2 regions of the Pseudomonas sp. DSP3-2-3 genome follow, and region 1 is predicted to be linked to the other one. Evidence: predicted binding sites of a transcription regulator. Region 1 holds the regulator's gene; the other holds the start of a gene.
What was found. Region 1 encodes sigma-54, which starts transcription at its own class of promoters, with help from an activator protein. Its sites were predicted from a motif close to ANTGGCATNNANNTTGCTNT; they were not measured.
Positions count from the first base shown of each region.

Region 2: a site for sigma-54 is predicted at 2,405-2,424, ahead of flhA (flagellar biosynthesis protein FlhA). Genes of this name have one in related genera too.

Region 1 is NZ_JAFCXH010000008.1:176,188-181,382, reverse strand. It holds gene rapZ (RNase adapter RapZ) at 1-120, opposite strand, end outside; gene ptsN (PTS IIA-like nitrogen regulatory protein PtsN) at 123-587, opposite strand; gene hpf (ribosome hibernation-promoting factor, HPF/YfiA family) at 599-907, opposite strand; gene ACP7E4_RS12145 (RNA polymerase factor sigma-54) at 1,039-2,532, opposite strand; gene lptB (LPS export ABC transporter ATP-binding protein) at 2,717-3,442, opposite strand; gene lptA (lipopolysaccharide transport periplasmic protein LptA) at 3,443-3,985, opposite strand; gene lptC (LPS export ABC transporter periplasmic protein LptC) at 3,972-4,544, opposite strand; gene kdsC (3-deoxy-manno-octulosonate-8-phosphatase KdsC) at 4,554-5,078, opposite strand; gene ACP7E4_RS12120 (KpsF/GutQ family sugar-phosphate isomerase) at 5,093-5,195, opposite strand, start outside.
Region 2 is NZ_JAFCXH010000006.1:206,011-211,205, reverse strand. It holds gene fliR (flagellar biosynthetic protein FliR) at 1-654, shown strand, start outside; gene flhB (flagellar biosynthesis protein FlhB) at 654-1,790, shown strand; gene flhA (flagellar biosynthesis protein FlhA) at 2,483-4,612, shown strand; gene flhF (flagellar biosynthesis protein FlhF) at 4,624-5,195, shown strand, end outside.

The DNA.
Region 1 (5,195 bases):
AAGCTCAGGCAGCAGGCCGGCGGGGAGGTTGTCAACGCAATAGAAGCCGCTGTCCTCCAGTACATCCAGGGCCGTGCTCTTGCCGGAGCCTGAACGGCCACTGACGATAATCATGCGCATGGTTAATGCCCGTTCTGCTCGTCCAGTACCACCTGATAAAGCGCTTCATTGCTTTCAGCGCTGCGCAGACGGTCACGCACTTCTTTGCGATCAAGCATGCTGGCGATTTGGCGCAGGAGCTCCAGGTGTGCATCGGTGGCAGCTTCCGGAACCAGCAGGACAAACAGCAGGTCCACAGGCGCGCCATCAATGGCATCGAAATCAACCGGTGAGTTCAGGTGCAGCAACGCACTGATGGGCGAGTGACAACCCTTCAGGCGACAATGCGGGATGGCGATGCCGTTACCAAAGCCGGTAGACCCGAGTTTTTCGCGGGCAACAAGGCTTTCGAACAGGGTTTGCGAGTCCAGATCAGGCACTTCTCTGCCGATCAGATTGGCAATCTGTTCAAGTACGCGTTTCTTACTGCCGCCCGGCACGTTCACGAGTGAACGGCCGGGGGTCAGGATGTTTTCGAGTCGGATCATGTGTGGGGGTATCAGCGAGCCGTCGCACCCTGGAGGTGGCCGATCTGCTTTTCCTTATGCTTGAGCAATTGTCTGTCTAGCTTGTCGGTCAGAAGGTCAATCGCCGCGTACATGTCGTCATGTTCCGCATTGGCGACTACCTTCGCGCCGGGGATGTGCAGGGTGGCTTCGATTTTCTGTTTCAGCTTCTCGACCTCCATGATGACCTGCACATTGGTTATCTTGTCGAAGTGGCGCTCCAGTCGTCCGAGTTTTTCGGTGATGTAGTCGCGTAGGGCGTCGGTCACATCCAGTTGATGTCCACTGATGTTGACTTGCATACCGCTTTCTCCTTATTGCCAGTGCATAAAGAGGCAGGCTTTTGCCTACCACTGGAACGCTTTGGCCTGCAGCTGGGGCTTGGGTAAAAACGACTGCGGAGTGTGCGCGCCACGTCTTTACCCTTGCCGGGTCACATCAGTCGCTTGCGTTCGCTAGATGGCGCAATGCCCAGTGATTCGCGGTATTTAGCAACTGTGCGACGAGCTACCTGAATGCCTTGTGCCTCCAGTAAACCAGCGATCTTGCTGTCACTCAACGGCTTTTTCTGATTTTCCGCGGCAACCAGTTTTTTGATGATCGCGCGAATCGCTGTGGACGAACACTCACCGCCCTCGGACGTGCTTACGTGGCTCGAAAAGAAATATTTCAGTTCGTAGATGCCACGTGGCGTATGCATGAATTTTTGCGTGGTCACGCGGGAAATCGTCGATTCGTGCATGCCGACCGCTTCAGCGATGTCATGAAGGACGAGCGGCTTCATCGCCTCGTCGCCGTATTCCAGGAAGCCGCGCTGATGCTCGACGATCTGGGTCGCGACCTTCATGAGCGTTTCATTGCGGCTCTGCAGGCTCTTGATGAACCAGCGGGCTTCCTGCAACTGATTGCGCATGAAGGTGTTGTCGGCGCTGGTGTCGGCACGCCGCACGAATCCGGCGTATTGCGGGTTCACGCGCAGGCGAGGGACCGACTCCTGATTGAGCTCGACCAGCCAGCGCTCGTTATCCTTGCGCACAATGACGTCCGGGACGACATATTCGGCTTCGGCGGATTCGATTTGCGAGCCCGGCCGTGGATTGAGGCTCTGGACCAGTTCGATGATCTGGCGCAGTTCGTCTTCCTTGAGCTTCATGCGGCGCATCAGCTGGCCGTAATCGCGGCTGCCCAACAAGTCAATGAAGTCGCTGACCAGGCGCTGGGCTTCGGCGAGCCAGCGGGTCTTGGCAGGCAGTTGGCGCAGTTGCAGCATCAGGCACTCACTGAGATTGCGCGCGCCGATACCGGCGGGTTCAAACTGCTGGATGCGGTGCAGAACGGCTTCGATCTCGTCGAGCTCAATGTCCAGCTCAGGATCGAAGGCGTCGAGAATTTCTTCGAGTGTTTCGTCCAGATAACCCTGGTTGTTGATGCAGTCGATCAGCGTCACGGCTATCAGACGATCGGTGTCCGACATCGGCGCCAGATTCAGCTGCCAGAGCAAATGGCTCTGCAGGCTTTCACCGACGGATGTGCGGGTGGTGAAGTCCCATTCATCGTCGTCATTGCTGGGCAGACTACTGGCGCTGGTCTGATAGACGTCTTCCCAGGCGGTGTCCACCGGCAATTCATTGGGAATGCGCTCGTTCCATTCGCCTTCTTCCAGGTTGTCGACCGTCGGGGCGGATTCCTGATAAGTCGGCTCCTGAACATCAGGATTGGGCTTTTGCTCGATATTGTCAGCCAGTGGATCGGCGTTGTCGAAATCGTCGCCTTCTTCCTGGCGTTCCAGCATAGGGTTGGATTCCAGCGCCTCTTGAATCTCCTGTTGGAGATCCAGAGTCGAAAGCTGGAGTAAGCGGATGGCCTGTTGCAGCTGCGGCGTCATCGTCAGCTGCTGGCCCATTCTCAGGACTAGCGATGGTTTCATGGCTGGGGCTAACACCTTATTCGCCGGCGCACATGCGCCATCCACTATCAGGGCGCCGGGGCGCCTACATAAGCAAATTATATGCCTGAAACCGAAGTGTTTGCCTAGAGTGTGATGGCAATTAATGCTGCATCATTGAAACACTCGGGCATTGCCCGCTTGGGGAAGCGAGACACCGCAGCAATTACAGGCGGAACTCGTGACCGAGGTAAACCTCTTTCACCAGCTGGTTAGCCAGAATGGTTTCCGAATCGCCTTCGGCGATCAGTTGCCCATCGTTGACGATGTAAGCGGTTTCGCAGATATCCAGGGTTTCGCGGACGTTGTGATCGGTGATCAGAACGCCGATACCCTTGGCTTTCAGGTGATGAATGATCTGCTTGATATCACCTACCGAAATCGGGTCCACGCCGGCGAAAGGTTCGTCGAGCAGGATGAATTTCGGCGAGGTGGCCAGGGCGCGGGCGATTTCCACCCGGCGACGTTCACCACCGGACAGGCTCATGCCCAGGTTGTCGCGGATATGGCTGATGTGGAATTCCTGCAGCAGGCTTTCCAGTTCCTTGCGGCGCGCGGCGCTGTCCAGCTCCTTGCGGGTCTCAAGGATCGCCATGATGTTGTCGGCTACCGAAAGCTTGCGGAAGATCGAGGCTTCCTGGGGAAGATAACCGATGCCTGCGCGCGCACGGCCGTGCATCGGCTGGTGGCTGACGTCCAGGTCATCGATCAGGACGCGGCCCTGATCGGCCTGAACCAGGCCGACGATCATGTAGAAGCAGGTTGTCTTGCCGGCACCGTTAGGCCCAAGCAGGCCAACGATTTGCCCACTGTCGATAGACAGGCTCACATCGCGTACGACCTGACGGCCCTTGTAGCTTTTAGCCAAATGCTGGGCTTTCAGCGTCGCCATTTACTGGGCCTTCTGCTGGTCGGTTTTCTTTTTCGGCTGGATCACCATGTCGATACGCGGACGCGGTGCGGTGACCTTGTTGCCATTGGCACGGCCGGCGCTAACGATCTGCTTCACGGTGTCGTAAACGATTTTCTCGCCTTCGGACGTGTTGCCGTCATTGATGACCTTGGCCTTGTCGATCAATACGATGCGATCCTGCGCCGCGTAGTATTGAATGGTAATGGCGTAGGCCTGAACGATAGGCTTGTCCACCGAGGGCTTCTGCTCGTAATAAGCCAGGTTGCCAACGGAGGTGAACACGTCGACTTCGCCCTGAGCGTTACGGGTGATGGTCACGGTGTTGCCGGTGATCTTCATCGAGCCTTGCGTGATGATGACGTTGCCTTTGTAGGTGGCCACGCCTTTTTTATCATCAAGCTGCGCATCGTCAGACTGAATGTGGATCGGTTGATCGCGGTCAGTCGGCAGGGACCAGGCGCTCGCGCTTCCCAGTGCTGCGCCCAGGCCGAGCAATAAAGGAAGGGTTTTAACGAGCCTCATACTGTCCTCTTACGTTGGACAGCAGGTCCATCCTGCCGTCGTTCAAATACGCTTTCATTCCCTTGGCCGTGGTCACACCGCCCGCGCCGTCGATTCTAACGGCTTGCTCGGTCTGCGCATATTGCTTCTGTGGGAATACGGTCATTCGACTACTGGTGATAATGGTCGTACGGTTTTTATCATCGGTTCGTGCTACGCGAACCGAATCGATCAATTCGACCTGAGTGCCGCCAGGGGAAACTTCACCTTGCTTGCTCTGGATATGCCACGGATAAAGCGTGCCGCGAAACATTTGCAGGTCCGGTGTGGTCAGCAGCGTTACGTCGGTAGCCTTCAGGTGCTCGACCTTGTCCGCCGTCATTTCGTATTGCAGCTTGCCATCCGGCAGGTACTGAACGCTGTGGGCGTTGATTGCGTAGAAATCGATAGCGCTTTCGTCCACCGACGTCACGGGCTGATCCATGAAGCTTTCAGGGCTGATATTCCAATAGCCGGCAGCGGCGAGCAGCACCGCCAACACGCCGAAGATCAGAAACGAGCGAATTTTTTTACTGAACATAAATGGCTTCTATAAGTAGGCGGCGTGGGCTGCTTCAAGGTTGCCCTGGGCGCTGAGAATCAGTTCGCAGAACTCGCGAGCCGCGCCTTCGCCACCGCGTGCCTTGGTAACGCCATGGGCATGTTGCTGTACGAAACCGTTGGCATTGGCAACTGCCATGCCCAGTCCGACACGACGGATGACTGGCAAGTCTGGCAGATCATCCCCCAGATAAGCGACCTGTTCGTAACTCAGATTGAGCTGGCCGAGCAATTGATCCAGCACAACCAGCTTGTCTTCACGACCCTGATACAGGTGCGCGATGCCCAGATTGCTGGCTCGGCGCTCGACAATCGGAGTCTTGCGGCCGCTGATGATAGCAGTGGTGACGCCGGAGGCGATGAGCATCTTGATGCCCTGGCCGTCCAGCGTGTTGAAAGCCTTGAACTCGCTGCCGTCTTCCAGAAAGTAAAGGCGGCCGTCAGTCAGCACGCCATCGACGTCGAAAATCGCCAGCTTGATGTTCTTGCCGCGTTGCAGCAAATCAGTGGTCATGGTCACGTCTCCCATTACATGACGCCCGCGCGCAGAAGATCCTGCAAGTTGAATGCGCCGACGGGGTGGTCGTTTTCGTCGACGACGATCAACGCACCAATCTTGTGGTCTTCCATG
Region 2 (5,195 bases), on a different contig from region 1:
ATTCGCCTGTACTTCGCGCTGGCCATTACCGTGGTGATCGCCCCCGTGTTGCCGCCCATGCCGCAGGTCAACGCGCTGGACCTCAGTGCGCTGTTGCTCATCGGCGAGCAAATCATCATCGGTGCCGGGCTGGGGTTGTTTCTGCAGTTGTTCTTTCAGGCATTCGTGATTGCCGGGCAGATCATCTCGACGCAGATGGGCATGGGCTTTGCTTCCATGATCGACCCCACCAACGGCGTCTCCGCCGCGGTGATCGGGCAGTTCTTCACCATGCTGGTCACCCTGCTGTTCCTGGGCATGAACGGCCATCTGGTAGTCCTGGAAACGCTGGTTGAAAGTTTCACCACGATGCCGGTTGGCAGCGGGCTGCTCGTGTCCAACTTCTGGGCGCTTGCCAACAGCCTCGGCTGGGTGATGGGTGCCGCGCTGACGTTGGTGTTGCCGGCGATCACTGCGCTGCTGGTGGTCAACATTGCCTTTGGCGTGATGACGCGCGCCGCGCCGCAACTGAACATCTTCTCTATCGGTTTTCCCCTGACGCTGGTGTTGGGTATGGGCATTTTGTGGATAAGCCTGGGCGACATTCTCAATCAGTACCAACCGCTGGTGGCTGATGCGTTGCGAACGTTCCGCGATATGGTGAGGGCGCGCTGATGGCCGAGGACGAGAATGGTCAGGACAAGACAGAAGACCCCACGGAAAAAAAGAAGTCGGAGGCCCGAAAAGATGGACAGATTGCTCGATCCAAGGAGCTCAACACTCTGGTGATCATGCTGGTCGGTGCCGGCGGGTTGTTGTCCTTCGGTAGCGATATAGCGCAAATGATGATGGAGTTGATGCGCTCCAACTTCATCATCAGTCGCGAAATGCTCATGGATCAAAGCTACATGGCCAGGATGCTCCTGAGCTCCGGCAAGCTGGCGCTGGTCGCCATGCTGCCATTTTTGGTGGCGCTGATGCTCGCCTCCCTCATTGCCCCGATTTCCCTGGGTGGCTGGCTATTCTCGGCCAAGACCATGGCCCCCAAGTTCAGCCGCATGAACCCGGCCTCGGGCCTCAAGCGCATGGTGTCGGCCTCGGCGCTGATCGAGTTGCTCAAGAGTTTCGGCAAGTTTCTGATTGTTCTGGTCGTCGCCCTGGTGGTGCTGGACAAGGATAAGGCCGACCTGATCTCCATCGCTCACGAACCTCTGGAAATGGCGATTATCCACAGCTTGCAGGTGGTTGGCTGGAGCACGCTGTGGATGGCCTGCGGTCTGATGATCATTGCCGCCATCGACGTGCCGTATCAGATCTGGGAAGCGCACAAGAAGCTGTTGATGACCAAGCAGGAAATCCGCGACGAGCATAAGGATGCGGAAGGGCGGCCGGAGGTCAAGCAGCGCATACGCCAGTTGCAGCGTGACATGTCCCAGCGTCGCATGATGGAGTCGATCCCCACTGCGGATGTGATCATCACCAACCCGACCCACTTCGCCGTCGCCCTCAAATACGATCCGGAGCAGGGCGGCGCGCCGATGCTGGTGGCCAAGGGTACGGATTTCATCGCCTTGAAAATCCGCGAAATCGGCGCCCACCATCAGATTCTGATTCTCGAATCGCCAGGGTTGGCGCGCTCGATCTATTACAGCACTGAGCTGGACCAGGAGATCCCGGCCGGGCTGTATCTGGCGGTGGCTCAGGTGCTGGCGTATGTCTATCAGATTCGCCAATTCCATTCGGGTCGCGGCAAACGGCCCGATCCGTTGGGGGATATCTCCATTCCGCCGGATTTGCAGCGTGATTCCTGATTGCGTTGCGCACAGCCGTAGGGGCGAATTTATCCAGATTCCGTTGGAGATTCTATGTCTGGGGGCAACCGCCAGGCGCCGCAGATGTATTGTCTGAACCGACGCCTTCCCGGCTAAAGCCGGTCCCACTGGATCGCGCTGATTGTGTGGGACCGGATTTATCCGGGAAGACGGCATTCCAGTAGACACAAATACAGCGGCTGTACGTCCTATCGTGAATGTTGCGTAGATCCGTTGGCGAGGCTTGCCCGCGAATCGATTTGGCGCACGCCTCAATCTCCGACTAAAGCTGACGCACCTTGAATGGCGCTGCGCCAACAGCATTTGCGGTGCGGCTTAGTCCGGTTTCGCCCTGACGGTCGACCCCCTTTGTTTCGGCAAAGGGGGGAAACCATTCTGCGCTGACGTCCGGCCCCTGCTTCGCAGGGGTTCCTTCGACTCCGGTGCCGTGGTGTGGGTACGCGCCGACGCGCGTTTGGCGGTGTCTACCAGATCGCGGCACGGAAAAGCGAAAATCAAAAGCCGAAGCCTCGGTTTCGTTACGACAGGTTGAGTCGCAATAGCCGACGCCACGTCCTACAGCCAATTCCCCAAATAATGGCCCTTTGTCCACTGTTGGAAAGCTTCTTGCAATAGGTCAATTCAGGTCGCCTTCGGCGTCAAAGTTTTGGTTTAGTGCAGGTGAAGAATCGGTGGATCGCTCTCAATTAATCAGTAGCGCACGCAGTAATCTCGCGGGTCTCGGTCGGGGCCAGTTAGGTGTGCCGTTGTTGCTGTTGGTCATGATGGCAATGATGATGTTGCCAATGCCGCCGTTCCTGCTGGACGTGTTTTTCACCTTCAACATCGCGCTGTCGATTGTGGTCCTGCTGGTCTGCGTCTACGCCTTGCGCCCTCTGGATTTCTCGGTATTCCCCACCATTCTGCTGGTGGCGACGCTGCTGCGCCTGGCGCTCAACGTTGCCTCGACGCGCGTGGTCATGCTCCACGGTCAGGATGGTCACGCCGCAGCCGGCAAGGTGATCCAGGCCTTCGGTGAGGTGGTTATCGGCGGTAACTACGTGGTCGGTATCGTGGTTTTCGCGATCCTGATGATCATCAACTTTGTGGTAATCACCAAGGGTGCCGGGCGGATTTCCGAGGTCAGCGCGCGTTTCACCCTGGACGCCATGCCCGGCAAGCAGATGGCAATCGATGCCGACTTGAACGCTGGGCTGATCGATCAGCCTGAAGCCAAGCGTCGCCGTCTCGAAGTTGCCCAGGAAGCCGAGTTCTACGGCTCCATGGACGGTGCCTCGAAATTTGTTCGCGGTGACGCCATCGCCGGTCTGTTGATTCTGTTTATCAACCTCATTGGCGGCATTCTGGTCGGCATGCTGCAGCACAACATGACGTTTGCCGATGCGGGCAAGATCTACACCCTGTTGACCATCGGTGACGGTTTGGTGGCGCAATTGCCATCACTGCTGCTGTCCACCGCTGCGGCGATCATGGTGACCCGTGCTTCCGGTTCGGAAGAAATGGGCAAGCTCATCAATCGGCAGATGTTTACTTCCCACAAGGCGCTGGCGGTTTCTGCCGGGATCATGATTGTCATGGGCCTGGTCCCGGGCATGCCGCACTTTTCCTTCATCAGCCTCGGGCTGGTGGCGGGCGGTGTCGCTTACTTGCTGTGGAAAAAGCAGAACGTGGTCAAGGTCCAGGCGTTGGAAGAGGTCAAGCGCCAGCAGGAAATGCTGCCGTCGCCAACCCGGGTTCAGGATTCCAAGGAGCTGGGCTGGGATGACGTGACCCCCATCGACATGATCGGCCTGGAAGTGGGCTACCGCCTGATTCCGCTGGTGGATCGCAATCAGGGTGGTCAGTTGCTGGCGCGCATCAAGGGCGTGCGCAAGAAGCTCTCTCAGGAGCTAGGCTTTCTCATGCCCACTGTGCATATCCGTGACAACCTGGATCTGGCGCCCAGTGCCTATCGTTTGACACTCATGGGCGTGACCCTGGCCGAAGCCGAGATTTACCCGGACCGGGAATTGGCGATCAACCCCGGTCAGGTGTTCGGCACCCTCAATGGCATTACCGCCAAGGACCCGGCGTTTGGTCTGGAAGCGGTCTGGATCGAAATCAGTCAGCGCAGTCAGGCGCAGTCCCTGGGTTACACCGTGGTGGATGCCAGTACGGTAGTGGCAACGCACCTTAACCAGATTCTTTATAAACACTCTCATGAGCTGATTGGGCATGAAGAAGTCCAGCAATTGATGCAATTACTGGCTAAAAGCTCGCCAAAACTGGCTGAAGAGCTGGTTCCGGGGATTCTTTCGCTGTCGGCGTTGCTCAAGGTCCTGCAGTCGCTTTTGGCCGAACAAGTGCCTGTTCGCGACATTCGCAGCATCGCCGAGGCCATCGCGAACAATGCCATGCGGAGTCAAGATACCGCCGCGTTAGTCGCGGCAGTACGCGTCGGATTAAGCCGTGCAATCGTGCAAAGCATTGTAGGGATTGAGCCGGAGCTGCCAGTTATCACTCTGGAGCCAAGGTTGGAACAGATATTGCTCAATAGTTTGCAGAAGGCAGGTCAGGGTCAGGAAGAAGGCGTTCTGCTTGAGCCAAGCATGGCTGAAAAGCTCCAGCGTTCGTTGATCGACGCGGCGCAGCGGCAGGAGATGCAGGGTTTGCCGGTTATTCTTTTGGTTGCAGGCCCGGTTCGCGCCATGTTGTCACGCTTTGGACGACTGGCTGTGCCGAACATGCATGTGTTGGCGTATCAGGAAATTCCTGACAACAAGCAAGTCACCATCGTAGCGACTGTCGGGCCTAACGGCTGAGGTAGTGAGTCATGCAAGTTAAGCGATTTTTCGCCGCCGATATGCGTCAAGCCATGAAACTGGTTCGCGATGAGCTGGGCGCAGAAGCGGCCATCATCGGCAACCGGCGGATTGCCGGTGGCGTGGAGCTGACTGCTGCGCTGGATTACAAGCTGTCTGCCCTGGCGCCTCGCGTGCCGAACATCGAGCTTGAAGACGAACTGCGCAAAACCCAGTCGCGGATTGTTTCCGCTCAGGCTGAACTGAACAATCGTGGCGACAGTGACCCGTCAGTCAACCGTCAGTTGTTCGCCGGCATGCCGCTCAGCGCTGCCGACACGCATATCGAACCGACACTTGAAGAACCACCGCGTCCATTCGTGCAAGCTCAAGCAGCCCCGTCCGAACCGGCTGGCGGCCAGCGCGCTTACGAAAACATGCGCTTCGAATTGAATGGTCTGCGTGAACTGCTGGAAGTCCAGCTGGGTTCGCTGGCCTGGAATCAACTGCAAGGCAGCCGTCCGCAGCAGGCCAATCTGTGGCGTCGCCTGCAACGTATCGGTCTGTCCGGCCCGCTGTCCCGCGATCTGCTGGCGATGGTCAG